Regions from separate parts of the Pseudomonas svalbardensis genome, predicted to be linked through region 1. Evidence: riboswitches for the same ligand, from Rfam matches in the RefSeq annotation. Region 1 holds a riboswitch; the other holds the start of a gene.
The links. Region 1 has a riboswitch for cobalamin ahead of cobW (cobalamin biosynthesis protein CobW). Riboswitches for the same ligand answer to the same signal wherever they lie in the genome.

Region 1 (8,006 bases):
GGCATGGCGCAGCACTTCGTCGACATACAAGTCGACCGACGCGTGGTTCTGCACCTGCATCGGGTTAGCCAGGCGCACGCTCGGGTAATCGTCGGGCAACTGCTGTGCGGCTTCGGCGAGCAGCGCGAGGCTGGAGTCGCCGCTGCACAGGATCACCAGCTCGGCGGGGGTTTGCCCAAGGTCGGCAATGTTGTCATCCGACACGAAACCGCCGGGCTGGGTCCTGAGCAGGTGCATGGCTTAAACGCTGAGCGCAGCGCGCAATTGCGCTTCAAGCAGAGTGGCGTCCAGCTCCTGACCGATCAAAACCAAACGCGTGGTGCGCGCTTCATCGGTGCCCCACTGACGGTCGAAATGCTTGTCGAAACGTGTGCCCACGCCCTGGATCAGCAGGCGCATCGGTTTGTTCGGGATCGCCGCAAAACCTTTGACGCGCAGAATGCCGTGCTGGACCACCAATTGGGTCAGCGCATCCAGCAGCAGGCTTTCGTCGGCTTGAGGCAGTTCAATGGAGATGGAGTCGAAGGCATCGTGGTCGTGATCGTCTTCACCTTCGTGGTGGTGATCGTGATGGCTGTGACGGCTGTCGATGTGTTCTTCAGAACCGGCACCGAGGCCGATCAGCACGTCCAGTGGCACGCGACCGCTGCTGGCTTCGATGACTTTCACCGCGGGCGGCAGTTCTTCAGCGACTTCCAGGCGCACACGGGCCAGGTCTTCAGGGCTGATCAGGTCGGCCTTGTTGAGGATCACCAGGTCGGCGCTGGCCAGTTGGTCGGCGAACAGCTCGTGCAGCGGCGATTCGTGGTCCAGGTTCGGATCGAGTTTGCGCTGGGCATCGACCTGGTCCGGGAAAGCCGCGAAGGTGCCGGCGGCGACCGCAGGACTGTCGACCACGGTGATCACCGCATCAACGGTGCAGGCGCTGCGGATTTCAGGCCACTGGAAGGCTTGCACCAGCGGTTTTGGCAGGGCCAGACCCGAGGTTTCGATGAGGATGTGGTCGAGGTCGCCGCGACGGGCGACCAATTCGCGCATCACCGGGAAGAACTCTTCCTGAACGGTGCAGCACAGGCAGCCGTTGGCCAGTTCGTAGACGCGGCCGTTGGCTTCTTCTTCAGTGCAACCGATGGAGCACTGCTTGAGGATTTCGCCGTCGATGCCCAGCTCGCCGAACTCGTTGACGATCACCGCAATGCGACGGCCCTGAGCGTTGTCGAGCATGTGCCGCAGCAAGGTGGTTTTGCCCGAGCCGAGGAAGCCGGTAACGATGGTGACGGGGAGTTTGGCCAGTGTTTTCATCGGATGCCCTTTGGCAAGGTGGCGGGCATACGGGACGACAATCGCTGCGACGGATGCGCGCGCGGAAGAGTTCGCCACCGGATCACCCCGCCCGGTTGTAGTGAGAATCTGTGTCGAGGCAGGTCTCCTGGCTGACGGTGTGCCGGGCTTGTGGGCCTGGCATTCACTGCGCCTTCCCGCGAACCCGTTGCACAGGGTTTGCAGTGGCGTGGCAGCGAACATTACCGTTCACAGTTGCGGGGGCAGCCGCGGCATCGACCGCGTTCCCTTCTTAGCTTCGGCAGACGCCGAAGAACCTCGAAAGCGCAAGGCTACGCATCGTGTGGGGGCGGGTCAATCACTGAGCATGCCGCCCGCGATCAACTCAAACGAGAACCCTTGCCAATTGACGCCCAACCCCCGCCCATGCTCTCCTACACGCCTTGTTACGGGTGCCCTTCATAGGGTGAAACGGGAAACCGGTGAATCATGTGCTTTACTCTAAAGTCATGTCAGTCCGGTGCTGCCCCCGCAACGGTAAGCGAGCGAAGCGTCAGATCCACTGTGCCAGCAGTTCGGCATGGGAAGGTGATGCTTGCAGGTCAAGGCGAAAGCCAGTGCCCCTCGTGAGCCCGGAGACCGGCCCGCAACACAAAGTGACCATTACGCTCACTGAATAACAAACCCGCGGTGGGCGGGCGCTGTTTGAACCTCTGCGTGCCTGACTCGCAGGGGTCTTCCATGCGCTCTATATCACCCGCTGACAGACCAGAGGGAAGCGCTATGTCGATCATCAGCAGCACCGGCAGCAACACCGATAAGAGCACCGCCAGCACCACCAATACCCTGACTCAACGCCTGACCGTCGCCCTGTGCGCGTCGATCCTGGGTGCTAGCCTTGTGTATTTCGCCGGTTTCTCGCACATCGAAGCGGTGCACAACGCCGCTCACGATACCCGCCACAGCTCTGCATTCCCGTGCCATTGAGACCTGCAGACATGATCAAGCGTATTGCGCAAACCGCAGGATTCACCGGGCTGCTGGCCGCCCTGTTGCTGACCCTGCTGCAAAGCTTCTGGGTGGCTCCACTGATTCTGCAGGCCGAGGCTTACGAAAAATCCGAGCCCGCCGCTGTTGAAGTTCACGAACACGCCGCAGGTGCTGTCGCCGCTCACACCCACGATGCTGAAGCCTGGGAACCGGAAGACGGCTGGCAGCGCGTGCTGTCCACTACAGGTGGCAACCTCGTGGTCGCTGTCGGTTTCGCCCTGATGCTCGCCGGTCTCTACACCTTGCGCGCACCGACCAAAACCTCCCAAGGCCTGCTTTGGGGTTTGGCCGGTTACGCGACGTTCGTGCTGGCACCGACCCTCGGTCTGCCGCCTGAGCTGCCGGGCACTGCCGCGGCTGATTTGGCGCAGCGGCAGATCTGGTGGATCGGCACGGCCGCCTCCACCGCGGTCGGCATCGCATTGATCGTGTTCAGCCGTCACTGGCTGATGAAAGTGCTCGGCGTGGCAATCCTGGCCGTTCCTCACGTGATCGGCGCACCACAACCGGAAGTCCACTCGATGCTGGCTCCGCAAGCCCTGGAAGCTCAGTTCAAAATCGCTTCGCAGGTGACCAACGTGGCATTTTGGCTGGCCCTGGGCCTGATCAGTGCCTGGTTGTTCCGCCGCAAAAGCGATGGTCAATACCACGCATGACTGAGATCAGCACAGCGCCGACGTTAGTGGTCGGCCTGGGCTGCCAGCGCGGCTGCCCTGTCAGCACGCTGCGGGCGCTTCTCGATCAGGCGTTACAGGCTCATAAAATCGAACTTCACCAGATCAAGGCCCTAGCCAGCATCGACCTGAAGCGCGAAGAGCCTGGCTTGATCGAACTGGCCAAACAGCTTGAGTTACCGTTGATGTACTTCAGCAGCGAACAATTGGCCGGTTATCAACCGCAACTCAGCCACCGCTCGGACATCGCGTTCGAACGCACCGGCTGCTACGGCGTCGCGGAAAGTGCCGCCCTGGCCCTGGCCGAACACCTGGCCCAGGCACCGGCAAAATTGCTGATTTCACGACAAAAATATGCCCAGGCCACCTTGGCATTGGCCGGCGCTGCATAAAATCCCCGATAATCCCCGTCTTTGATCATGAGCAATCTTCATCTGAAGTCTTGCCCAGCCCCTTTTTCTCACAGGAACCGACGATGACCGTCTACTTCATTGGCGCAGGTCCCGGAGACCCGGAACTGATCACCGTCAAAGGCCAACGGCTTATTCGCAGCTGCCCGGTGATCATCTATGCCGGCTCCCTGGTGCCCGCCGCCGTGCTGGAAGGCCATCGCGCCGAACAGGTGGTCAACAGCGCCGAATTGCACCTGGAACAAATCATCGAGCTGATCAAATCCGCCCATGCCAATGGCCAGGACGTGGCCAGGGTGCACTCTGGCGACCCGAGTCTTTATGGTGCGATTGGCGAGCAGATCCGCTACCTGCGCGAACTCGACATCCCGTTTGAAATCATTCCCGGCGTCACGGCCACGGCGGCCTGCGCGGCACTGTTGGGCGCGGAACTAACGTTACCGGACGTGTCGCAAAGCGTGATCCTGACCCGCTATGCCGACAAGACCGCGATGCCCGCCGGCGAAGAGCTCGGCAGCCTGGCGCAGCACAGGGCGACCATGGCGATCCATCTGGGGGTCAATCATCTGGAGAAAATCCTGGCCGAATTGCTGCCGCATTACGGCGCGGATTGCCCGATCGCGGTGATTCACCGGGCGACCTGGCCGGATCAGGATTGGGTGGTGGGGACGCTTGAAGACATTGCCGCGAAGGTTGAAGCCAAGGGGTTTCGGCGCACGGCGTTGATTTTGGTGGGCCGGGTTTTGGGCAGTGATCACTTCAGTGAGTCGTCGTTGTACCGCGCGGGGCATGCGCATTTGTATCGCCCATAAAAAAACGGCGTTCACGGGGCGCCGTTTTTTTATGTCTGCAGCGAACACCTTACTTAGTAGTAGGCGTTTTCTTTCTGCGTGTGGTCGGTGACGTCACGAACACCCTTGAGCTCGGGAATGCGTTCGAGCAAGGTGCGCTCGATGCCTTCGCGCAAGGTAACGTCTGCCTGGCCGCAGCCCTGGCAACCGCCGCCGAACTTCAGCACGGCGATGCCGTCTTCGACCACATCGATCAGGCTGACCTGACCGCCGTGGCTGGCCAGCCCCGGGTTGATCTCGGTTTGCAGGTAATAATTGATACGCTCATTGACCGGACTGTCGGCGCTGACCATCGGTACTTTGGCGTTTGGCGCCTTGATGGTGAGCTGGCCGCCCATACGGTCTGTGGCGTAGTCGACTACCGCATCGTCCAGGAAAGCTTCGCTGAACGAGTCGATGTAAGCGGTGAAGCTTTTGAGCCCCAGCGCCGTGTCTTCGGGTTTTTCTTCGCCCGGCTTGCAATAAGCAATACAGGTTTCGGCGTACTGGGTGCCAGGCTGGGTGATAAAGACGCGGATGCCGATGCCTGGGGTGTTCTGCTTGGAGAGCAGATCAGCCAGATAATCGTGGGCGGCGTCGGTAATGGTAATAGCGGTCATGGAAACTCCTCGCAGGCTTGGGCGCAGTTTACGCCAATCATCGCGCCGTACAAAGTCCTAGTATTTTTGTCGGGAAAGAAACGGAGATCCCCTGTAGGAGTGAGCCTGCTCGCGATGGCGTCAGTGCAGCAAAATCGATGCTGACTGTAAGGATGCTATCGCGAGCAGGCTCACTCCTACAGGAGGAAGCGGTCGGACTCAAAGATTCTCGTACCGGTTCATGTCCAGCACGCCCTCTTCCACCGGTTCGGTCTCATGGACGTACCGGCTCAGGTCATGGAAGTAGAACCAGAACTGCGGATGGCTGCGGCGAATCCCCCAGCGCTCGACGATTTTTTCAAACCGATTGGCGTCCTTGGCGTTTTCCATCTCGTCCACGAACTCAGGCACTTGCTCGGCTGGAATGTTGAACATGAAGTTCGGATAGCTGCTGAGCACGCCCGGATAAATAGTCAATGTGTCGAGCCCTGGCTGATACCGCAGGGATTCACCGAGCAGGAACGCCACGTTACTGTGCGCCCGGTTACGCAGCAGGCTGTAAACCTCACGCTTTCCGCCCGCGGTTTCGATGCGCAGCAGGATCGCTTCCGGCAACTGATCGATAACCTTCAGTCCGGCCGCCGGACGCGAAGTCAGGCGACTCAACGCCTGTTCGGCGCTCTGCAAGGCCGGATCTATGTTCGGCCGCGAGCAATAAGCACCGTCACAACGGTTGATCGGATCCGGCTTGGCGTTGAGGTCGCCGTAACGGGCCAGCAACTGCAGGGCGAAGTCGCGTTTCGGGTCCTTTTCGTCCAGTACCAGTGCCGTCGGTTTGTCGTTGTCGATGGCCTCGTAGTCCAGCCACATCTTGAATTTGCCGCCGCTCTGATACCAGTCGTCGAGGTAGTCGTCCCGCGAGTCGGCTGGCATCAGGCGAAGGAAGTTCTGCTCGGCGCCGTTGCGGATCAGGTCGAAGTACAGGCGCGTTTGCGCCTGATGGGAGACGTTGCCGAACACGTCGAAGTTGACCGCCAACTGATAATAGGTGCGCTCCAGCAGCGGGAAGTCGAACAACCACATCGTTTGCGGCACGTCACCGATCAGGCCTTTGTTCACTGAGGCACTGTCAAAATGCCGGAAGATCGTCAGCAAGGCGTTATCGTTACCGGCCCATAAGGTCGACCAGCTCGGCGCCGGCGCATCGGCGTAACTGTCACGGCGCAACGCCTCGTACTCGTTACGCTTGTCGCGGTAGTCATGCCACAGGCTCAGGACGCTGCCGACATCGTCGTTCTGCCCCGGCATCGCCAACAACGGCGTGGCCTGGCCGCGATAGTTCGGATCGATGATGTAGAGGTCGTGCTCAGGCGCCTGGAACAGTGCCCAGAAGTTATCGCGGATCACGTCGGTGGCGATCTGGCCGCGGCACACCGGGCCGCGAATAAACGTACGGACGAAGTATTCGGCGTTATCGAGCATGAACTGATAACGCGCCTGGGCCGGGATCGCCTCGAACGTGGTGAACGGATTGGCCCGACGTTCCGGCCCGTAGCCCGGCAAGGCGTTGACCTGCCAGCTGCCGTTATAGAAGAGGCTTTTGATCCTAGCCATCTTCGCCGCGCTCAGCGGGTAAGTGATGTGGGTCTTCTGCACAATCACGCCTTGCACCGGCCACAATCGGTAATACACCTGAGTGCCCGGATCGTCATTCGGGCGGCGTGTGTTGATCAGATCGATCGGCTGGCCGGTCGGCGTGCGCGAACGTACCCACTGAAAAAAATGCCCCGGCTCACCGTCCTTGAAATAAAGGTGAGCGAGAAACCAATGCTCGAACAACCAGCGCCCCACCAGGCTTTGCCGTGCGCCCGGTGCGTTGAGCAGGTTTTCCCACTGCACCACCTGCAACGCCTCTTTGGCGCTCGGTACAAGACCTTGCTCGTCAATCGGCGCGCCGGACGCGAGCCAGCGCTGGAGCGTCTGGTATTGCTGGTCGGTCAGGCCGGTGACCGCCAGCGGCATGCCCTCTTTGGGATGTGATTTGGCGTAGCCGTCAAACTCGGCCGGCAGGGCGCACATGTTGTCCCGGTTCAGTCCAAGGACGATGTCCTCCGGCAACCTGGCGTTGGGTTGCAAGGGGGTTTTGTGGCCCTGCTCAAGCATCCGCGCCATCAACGCGGCCTGACTGCCCTGAGCATCGAGCACCGAATAGAAGTCCTTTTGCTGCCAGGCGCCTTTACCGAAGGCGTCATAAAACAGCCGGGTCGGCGCGGCAGCCTGGCGGCGCTCGCCGTCGTAGACCGGGATCTTGGTCGCGCCACGGGCAGCCCCTTCGCCACTGCCCAGGTTGAGCTGACAGGCGGAGTCATAGCAGGCATGGCAGGCCACACACTTTTCGGTGAAGATCGGTTGAATGTCGCGACTGTAGGTAATGGCAGAGGAAATGGCCGGATCCTGCGCGGCGGCGCCCCAGCTTAAAAACAGCAAAACCATGCTGATGACGCGATAAGACATATCCCTGGTCCTGATCTTGAAAAACGCCGCGATTCTACCGGTCTGACCCCCGTACCAACATGAGCGATATTCATGCAAAACCGGGACATGCTCTAAAACCGCACAGGTTTGCTATTATCCCGCCCCTTCGTCATGGTCTTTCCGAGTAGTCCAAATGTCCGATCGCAGTGTTCGCCTTCAAGCTCTCAAGCACGCCCTCAAAGAGCGCATCCTGATTCTCGATGGCGGCATGGGCACGATGATCCAGAGCTACAAGCTCGAGGAGCAGGATTACCGCGGCAAACGCTTCGCCGACTGGCCAAGTGACGTCAAGGGCAACAACGACCTGTTGATCCTGACGCGCCCGGACGTGATTGGCGCCATCGAGAAAGCCTACCTGGATGCCGGCGCCGACATTCTGGAAACCAACACCTTCAATGCCACCCAGGTGTCCCAGGCTGACTACGGCATGCAAAGCCTGGCGTACGAGCTAAACGTAGAAGGCGCACGCCTGGCGCGCAAGGTTGCAGACGCCAAGACCCTGGAAACACCGAACAAGCCGCGCTTCGTCGCGGGCGTGCTCGGTCCTACAAGCCGCACCTGCTCGCTGTCGCCTGATGTGAACAACCCCGGTTACCGCAACGTGACCTTCGATGAACTGGTGGAAAA
Region 2 (8,006 bases), 1.6 Mb from region 1:
GCCCGCGCACATTGCGCAATTGCTTCTCTTCTTCGAGCTGCGTTTCGAACGCCAACAAGCCCAAACCAGCACTGGAACCCGGTGCGCCTTCAAGGCCCAGCGGGTCGTGTACCTGCTCGCCGAGCATTTGCAAACCACCGCAAATGCCTAGCACTTTGCCGCCATAACGCAGATGACGACTGATCGCGGTGTCCCAGCCATTGGCCCGCAGATACGCGAGGTCGCTGCGCACGCTTTTCGAACCGGGGAGAATCATCAGGTCGGCCGGTGGAATCGCCTGGCCGGGGCCGATGAATTGCAGATCCACCTGCGGATGCAGGCGCAGCGGATCGAAATCGGTGTGATTGCTGATGCGCGGCAGCACCGGCACCACCACTTTCAGCACCTGGTCGGCCTTGTCGGTCTGACGCTGGTCAATGCCGTCCTCGGCCTCCAGGTGCAGGTCCATCACGTAAGGCAGAACGCCGATCACCGGTTTGCCGGTGCGCGCTTCCAGCCAGTCAAGACCCGGTTGCAGCAAAGCGATATCACCGCGAAACCGGTTGATGATGAAGCCTTTGACCCGCGCCTGCTCGCTGGGCGACAGCAGCTCCAGCGTGCCCACCAGATGCGCAAAAACCCCGCCGCGATTGATGTCGGCGATCAGCAGCACCGGACAATCCACCGCCTCGGCAAAGCCCATATTGGCAATGTCACCGGCACGCAGATTGATCTCGGCCGGCGAACCCGCGCCTTCGACCATGACCACTGGATAAGCCGCGCTCAACCGTTCATGAGAGGCCAGCACTGCTTGCATGGCGATGGCTTTGTAGTCGTGATACGCGACCGCGTTCATCGTCGTGACCGCGCGGCCATGGATGATCACTTGAGCGCCGGTGTCGCTGTTGGGCTTGAGCAGCACCGGGTTCATATCGGTGTGTGGCTCAAGGTTGGCGGCCTGAGCCTGCACCGCTTGCGCACGACCGATCTCGCCACCGTCGGCGGTCACGGCACTGTTCAGCGCCATGTTCTGTGGCTTGAACGGCACGACGCTCACACCCTGACGCGTGACCCAGCGGCACAACGCCGTCACCAGCGTACTTTTACCGGCGTCGGAAGTGGTGCCCTGCACCATCAACGTAGTCATTGGGTTTCCCTAGCGTAGGCTTCGAACGCTTGCGCGAGACGTGTCCAGTCGGCTTCATCGGCGGGCAAACCGAAACGCAGGCTGCTGTTGTGCGTGAACAACCGCAACAGAATGCCGCGCCGGGCCATGAACTCATGCAGGACTTCGGCGCTGTCGGTGATCAGCCATTGAAACAAGGCGCAGCCACCCTGGGGTTTGAAACCGTGGTGTTCAAGCAGCAGCGCCAGACGTTCACTGGCTTCATCAGCGCGAACCCGTTGCCGGGCATGCCCTTCGGTATCCAGCAGACAGGCCTGCCCCAGCACCCGTGTCGGCCCGCTGACCGCCCACGGTCCCACTTGCTCAGCCAGCAACTTGAGCAACTTGCGCTCGGCCAGCACAAAACCCAGGCGCACACCGGCCAGGCCGAAAAATTTGCCGAAGGAACGCAGCACGATCAACCCGACCTGATTGGAAAAAGGTGCGAGGCTCAGCTGCGGTGTGTTGTCCATGAACGCCTCGTCTACCACCAGCCAGCCACCACGTTGGGCCAGCCGCGAATGCCAGTCGAGCAGCCGACTCGGTGTCAGGCTCAGGCCGGTAGGATTGTTCGGGTTGACCACCACCAGCACGTCGAGGCTGTCGAGAAAGAAGTCGACTTCCTGCTCCAGCACTTCACGCACGATGTAGCCATTACGGCGCCACGCTTCGGCGTGTTCGGCGTAACACGGCGAGAGCACGCCGACCTTGCCGACCCGGCGCAAACGCGGCAGCAGCTGGATCGCCATTTGCGAACCGGCCACCGGCAGCACCTGAGCGGCGCCGTAATAATCACAGGCCGCCTGCTCCAGACCGTCATCGGTTTCCGGCAAACGCGCCCAGGCCCGCAACGGAATCTCCGGGACCGGAAACGGCCAGGGCGCGAGGCCGCTGGACAGGTCGAGCCAATCGGCTTCGGCGATGCCGTAATCGAGCGCCGCCTTGCGTAACCGACCACCGTGCTCAAGCATAAAATTCAGCCCCCACGCAGAGTATCAGCAACCATAACCATACCCCGCGCTGGACCAATTGCCAGCCGCGGTCGATGGAGTCGGCATCCGCCGGCACGCCTTCGCCTAGCGGCGGACGCTGATGCAGTTCACCGTGATAAATCGCCGCCCCGCCCAACTCGACACCGAGCGCACCGGCTCCGGCCGCCATCACCGGACCGGCATTCGGGCTGTCCCAGGTCGGGCCTTGAGTACGCCAGCATTTCAGCGCCAGTCGGGTTTTGCCCAGCAGCGCGTAGGTCAGCGCCACCAGGCGTGCTGGAATATAGTTGAGGACGTCGTCGATCTTTGCCGCGGCCCAGCCGAAACGCTCGAAGCGTTCATTGCGATAACCCCACATCGCATCCAGCGTGTTGCTCAAACGGTAGAGCACCACGCCAGGCGCGCCGGCCACGGCAAACCAGAACAACGCGGCAAATACTGCGTCGCTACCGTTCTCCAACACGGATTCGGTGGCGGCGCGGGCGACTTCGGTTTTATCCAGTTCGCTGGTCTGGCGGCTGACCAGATAGCTGACCCGTTTGCGCGCCTCGTCCAAATCATCGCTGCGTAGAGCCTTGGCCACCGGTTCGACGTGTTCACCGAGGCTGCGCATACCGAGGGCGCAATAGAGCACGAGAATTTCGACGATCCAGCCGACATAGGGCGCCCAGGAAAACGCCGTGGCCAGCAGGGTCAGCGGCAACACTGCAATCACCCAGGCAGTGACGCCATGGCTGCGCCAGCCGCGACCCTCACCATTGAAACGTTGCTCGATGCGATCGGCAAAACGGCCGAACGCCACCAGCGGATGCCAGCGTTTGGGTTCACCCAGCAGCGCATCCAGCGCAACCGCGGCGACACTCAACAACGCCACACTCATTGACTTACTCCCCAATAATTTTCGTACAGCAACTCACTGAGCGGACGCGCCTGCGCCCAGCCTTCAAGTACCAGCATCGGCGCCGGATAGAATTCCTTGACCGGCCCCAGGCAAAGAACGGCCAACGGCTTGGCTCCGGCCGGCAAACCCAGCAGGTCCGCCAGGGCTTGCGGCTCGAACAGCGACACCCAGCCCATGCCCAATCCTTCAGCGCGGGAGGCCAGCCAGAGGTTCTGGATCGCGCAGGACAACGAGGCCATATCCATTTCGGGCAAGGTGCGTCGGCCGAAGATGTGGCGCTCGCGATCGTCCATCAGCGCAGCGACCAGCACTTCGGCGCAGTCGTTGATGCCTTCGACTTTCAGCTTCATGAATTCGTCGGTGCGCTCGCCGAGGGCTTCGGCGGTGCGGATGCGTTCTTCTTCCACCAGTGACTGGATCTTGCCGCGCAAGGCTCGATCGCTGATGCGGATGAACCGCCAGGGCTGCATCAGACCGACACTCGGTGCCTGATGCGCGGCTTCGAGCAGGCGCCGCAGTAACTCCGGCTCGACGGTGCCACCGCTGAAATGACGCATGTCGCGGCGTTCGCCGATGGCTCGGTAGACCGCCGCGCGCTCAGCTTCGGAAAATGCGTTGTCGCTCATGGCCTCTTCGCGAGCAGGCTCGCTCCCACATTGGAAGGTGTGCTGTCTGAAGAAACGCGGTCCCCTGTGGGAGTGAGCCTGCTCGCGATGGCGGCCTCAAGGTCAGGCGCAAACAATGCGGCTACAGCAGTCGGATTGGATGGGAAATAAAAGTGCACATAAGAAGCCGTCATCCGCCCCTCACGATAAACCGCTTCCGCCCCACGCCCACCGTTAGGGCTCAGGCCACGAGCGATTGGCTCAAGTTCGGTGCTGGTTAGCGAATGGTGATAGGTGTGTCCGCGCAACGAACCTTCCGGCAACTCGACTGCCTGCAACGCCAGCGCGGCCAGACGCTTTTGCATCACCGCATCACCGGCCAGCAAGCCGACTAATTCAGCGCGAGTGCCCTCGACATCGGTCAACGAATCGAGCAGATACAGCATGCCGCCGCACTCGGCCAACAACGGTTTCCCCGCCGCATGGTGAGCGCGGATTGCGGCCAGCATCGTGGTGTTCTGTGCCAGCGCTACATGGTGCAATTCGGGATAACCACCCGGCAGATAGAGGCTATCTGCCTCCGGTAATTGCGTGTCACGGATCGGCGAGAAAAACGACAACTCGGCGCCCATGGCGCGGAGCAAATCCAAGCTTGCACCGTAGGTGAAGGCAAACGCTTCGTCACGGGCCACGGCAATCCGCACACCGGCCAGCAGCGGCTCGGCAGCGATCACATCAGGGGCGGCGAATTCCACCGCTGGTGGCAGCGCGACTTCGCAACTGCTGGCCAGTGCATCGGCCGCCGCATCGAGGCGCAGATCGAGATCGTTCAACTCACTGGCCTGAACCAGACCCAAATGGCGACTCGGCAATTCGATCCCGGTTTCCCGGGACAACGCGCCGTACCAGCGCAAACCTTCAGTGAGGCTGCCTTCCAGTAATTGCGCGTGACGCAGGGTGCCGACGCGGTTGGCCAGCACACCGGCAAACGGCAAGTCCGGCTGATAACGCGCCAGCCCCAACGCCAGTGCGCCAAAGGTCTGGGCCATGGCCGTGCCGTCGATTACACCGAGCACCGGCACACCGAAGTGCCGCGCCAGATCTGCGCTGGACGGCGTACCGTCGAACAGGCCCATGACGCCTTCGATGAGGATCAGATCGGCTTCGCCGGCGGCTTCCCACAACAGTCGACGACTTTCCTGCTCGCCGACCATCCACATGTCCAGTTGATACACCGGTGCACCGCTGGCGCGCTCAAGAATCATAGGGTCGAGAAAATCCGGGCCGCATTTGAACACGCGCACCTTGCGCCCCTGATTGCGATGCAAACGGGCCAGCGCGGCGGTCACGGTGGTCTTGCCCTGACCGGAGGCCGGCGCGGCAATCAATACCGCCGGGCAATGACGTGGCTGACTCACAATTCGACGCCTTTTTGCGCTTTGATCCCGGCCTGGAATGCGTGCTTGATCACGCCCATTTCGGTGACGGTGTCAGCCAGTTCGATCATCTCCGGTTTCGCACCGCGACCGGTGACCACCACGTGCTGCATCGGCGGACGGGCCTGCAAGTCACTGAGCACCTGATCGAGATCCAGATAACCGTGCTTGAGCGCGATGTTCAATTCATCCAGCACCACCAGGCCGATCGACGGATCACACAGCAATTCGCGGGACACCGCCCACGCGGCTTCAGCGGCGGCGATGTCACGCTGGCGATCCTGGGTTTCCCAGGTGAAGCCCTCGCCCATCACATGAAAACGCACCTGTTCCGGAAAGCGCCGGAAGAACAGTTCTTCGCCAGTGCTGCTGCGCCCTTTAATGAACTGCACCACGCCACACTGCATGCCGTGGCCCATGGACCGGGCGAGCATGCCGAAGGCCGAACTGCTTTTGCCTTTGCCGTTGCCGGTCAGCACCAGCAGCAGGCCGCATTCATTCGGGGAATTGGCGATGCGTTCGTCGATCACGGCTTTTTTGCGCAGCATGCGCGCCAGATGACGTTCGTCACGATCGGGGGTATCAGTCATGGGGGAGCTCTCCGTTGAGGCTGGATAACGGCGGGCAGGCACAAGAATAGACGGCAAAAAGCCTGGCATCGCCCACCGTGATGCCGCTGGATGGATCAGGCCGGTCTCCGGGCTCATGAGCGGCGTTTTGCCTGACTGCGCGCCTTCCCATGTCGACAGTCGACACAGTGGCTCAAGGCGCAGTCTTCACTCATTTACCGTTGCGGGGGCAGCGCCGGGATCATGGCTCTTCGTCATTTGAAGATCGTCACTCACCGGCTTCCCTGTTTCACTCTGTCGACCAAGGTCACAGAGCACCTGAAACAAGCCGCGAAGGTTAGAGGGTTGGGGATGGAGCGTCAATTGAAGACGGGCGGCCTGCGAGCGAATAACTGCCGTCGATCAATTATCTGACGCCAATCTTGTGCCACACTCTCAGCAGTGATATCAAAGAGCCATAACCTCACAACACAATAACAAGGGTGAGCCGCATGCAAGGCATGATCATCAGCAATCCGAAGCTGGAATTCCTGCGCCCGGTGCTGGAACGCTGGTTTGACTGTATCGACCGCTACAACGCCGTGCGCGGCGATAACGACACGCCTTACTGGTTCGACGAAAAGGCCAACCTGGGCCTGCTTTCCGCCGCGGCCTGGATGGCAGAAATGGTTACGCTGCAACAAACACCGACCCGTAAACAGACCGAAGAAGGCGAACGCAATGGCCGCGCCGACCTGTTTATCGCGACCAGCGAAGAACGCGCTTACCTTCAGGCGACCCAGCGCTGGCCACGCGTCAACAGCCTGAACCTGACTCAAGCATTGCAGGACATCACCAGCGACGCCAAGCGCATCAGCTACGCCAGCGACCTGAAACTCGGCTGCCTGTTCGTTGCGCCGCAAAAGGCCCAACAAAGCGCTACTCCGGAAGAACTCCAGGACATGGTCGACGACCTGCAAAAGGAACACACCTGCGCGGTGGCCTGGTATTTCCCCTACGCGTATCGCAAGTTGCGCAACGAAGCCGGCAACTATCACCCCGGCATCGCCGTGCTGTTCAAGGAAGCCCGCGGCTGACCGGTTGAACCATCGCGCACCTGCGCTTCTCTATTGATTAGGTCAATGCATTCATAGGGAAGATCAGCATGCGCAAGCCTCAGCTCGCTCTCGTCATCGTGCTCGCCGGAGGGCTTGCCGCCTGTGGTGAAACCTCCAGGCTGCAAGTCTCCGACGGCACCGGCCCGTCACCCAAGCTACCAGAACCCAACAAAACCCTGATCCCGACAGTGAACATCGCCCCGGCGATTGGCTGGCCGGACGGCGCGAAACCTATCGCCACGACGGGGACTCAGGTGACGGCTTTTGCTGATGGTCTCGACCACCCGCGCTGGCTCTACGTGCTGCCCAACGGCGACGTGCTGGTCGCCGAAACCAACGCACCATCCAAACCCGATGACGGCAAAGGTATTCGTGGCTGGGTCATGGGCAAAGTCATGGGCCGTGCCGGCGCCGGCGTACCGAGCCCGAACCGCATCACGCTGCTGCGGGACAAGGATCACGACGGGGTCGCCGAAACCCGCACGGTGTTCCTGGAAAACCTCAACTCGCCCTTCGGTATGACCCTGGTCGGCAATGACCTGTACGTCGCCGACACCGACCGCTTGCTGCGCTTCCACTATGAAAACGGCGAGACGGCGATCAAGTCACAGCCGATGAAGGTGATCGACCTGCCGGGCGGTACGCTGAATCATCACTGGACCAAAAACGTCATCGCCAGCAAGGACGGCAGCAAGCTGTACGTCACGGTGGGTTCCAACAGCAACGTGGCCGAAAACGGCATGGACAAGGAAGAAGGTCGCGCGGCGATCTGGGAAGTGGATCGCGCCACCGGCAATCATCGAATCTTCGCCTCGGGGATTCGTAATCCAAACGGCTTGGCCTGGGAACCTCGAAGCGGCGCACTGTGGACGGCGGTTAACGAGCGCGATGAAATCGGCAGTGATCTGGTGCCCGACTACATCACTTCAGTGAAGGACGGCGGGTTCTACGGCTGGCCTTACAGTTATTACGGTCAGCACGTCGACATCCGCGTCGAGCCGCAAAACCCCGACCTGGTGGCCAAGGCCATTGCGCCGGACTACGCGGTCGGCCCGCATACCGCATCGCTGGGCCTGACGTTTGCTGAAGGCAACAGACTGCCGGCGCAGTTCAAGGAAGGGGCGTTCATCGGCCAGCATGGCTCATGGAACCGTAAACCGCACAGTGGCTATAAAGTGATTTTTGTACCGTTCAGCGCAGGGAAGCCGACTGGACAGCCGGTGGATGTGCTTACTGGTTTCCTCAATGACGAGGAAAAAGCC

Region 2: it holds a riboswitch for cobalamin, as region 1 does, so the genes downstream of both, cobO (cob(I)yrinic acid a,c-diamide adenosyltransferase) here and cobW (cobalamin biosynthesis protein CobW) in region 1, are expected to answer to the same signal.

What each region holds. Positions count from the first base shown of each region.
Region 1 covers NZ_CP125619.1:3,521,112-3,529,117, forward strand. The annotation lists gene cobN (cobaltochelatase subunit CobN) at 1-237, opposite strand, end outside; gene cobW (cobalamin biosynthesis protein CobW) at 241-1,302, opposite strand; cobalamin riboswitch at 1,403-1,617, opposite strand; cobalamin riboswitch at 1,715-1,943, shown strand; gene QFX16_RS16155 (CbtB domain-containing protein) at 2,065-2,268, shown strand; gene QFX16_RS16160 (CbtA family protein) at 2,280-2,987, shown strand; gene QFX16_RS16165 (cobalamin biosynthesis protein) at 2,984-3,397, shown strand; gene cobM (precorrin-4 C(11)-methyltransferase) at 3,481-4,227, shown strand; gene nfuA (Fe-S biogenesis protein NfuA) at 4,281-4,865, opposite strand; gene QFX16_RS16180 (fatty acid cis/trans isomerase) at 5,064-7,358, opposite strand; gene metH (methionine synthase) at 7,513-8,006, shown strand, end outside.
Region 2 covers NZ_CP125619.1:1,946,858-1,954,863, reverse strand. The annotation lists gene QFX16_RS08945 (cobyric acid synthase) at 1-1,126, opposite strand, end outside; gene cobD (threonine-phosphate decarboxylase CobD) at 1,123-2,115, opposite strand; gene cbiB (adenosylcobinamide-phosphate synthase CbiB) at 2,108-3,016, opposite strand; gene bluB (5,6-dimethylbenzimidazole synthase) at 3,013-3,663, opposite strand; gene QFX16_RS08925 (cobyrinic acid a,c-diamide synthase CobB) at 3,660-5,060, opposite strand; gene cobO (cob(I)yrinic acid a,c-diamide adenosyltransferase) at 5,057-5,668, opposite strand; cobalamin riboswitch at 5,750-5,984, opposite strand; gene QFX16_RS08915 (hypothetical protein) at 6,139-6,723, shown strand; gene QFX16_RS08910 (PQQ-dependent sugar dehydrogenase) at 6,792-8,006, shown strand, end outside.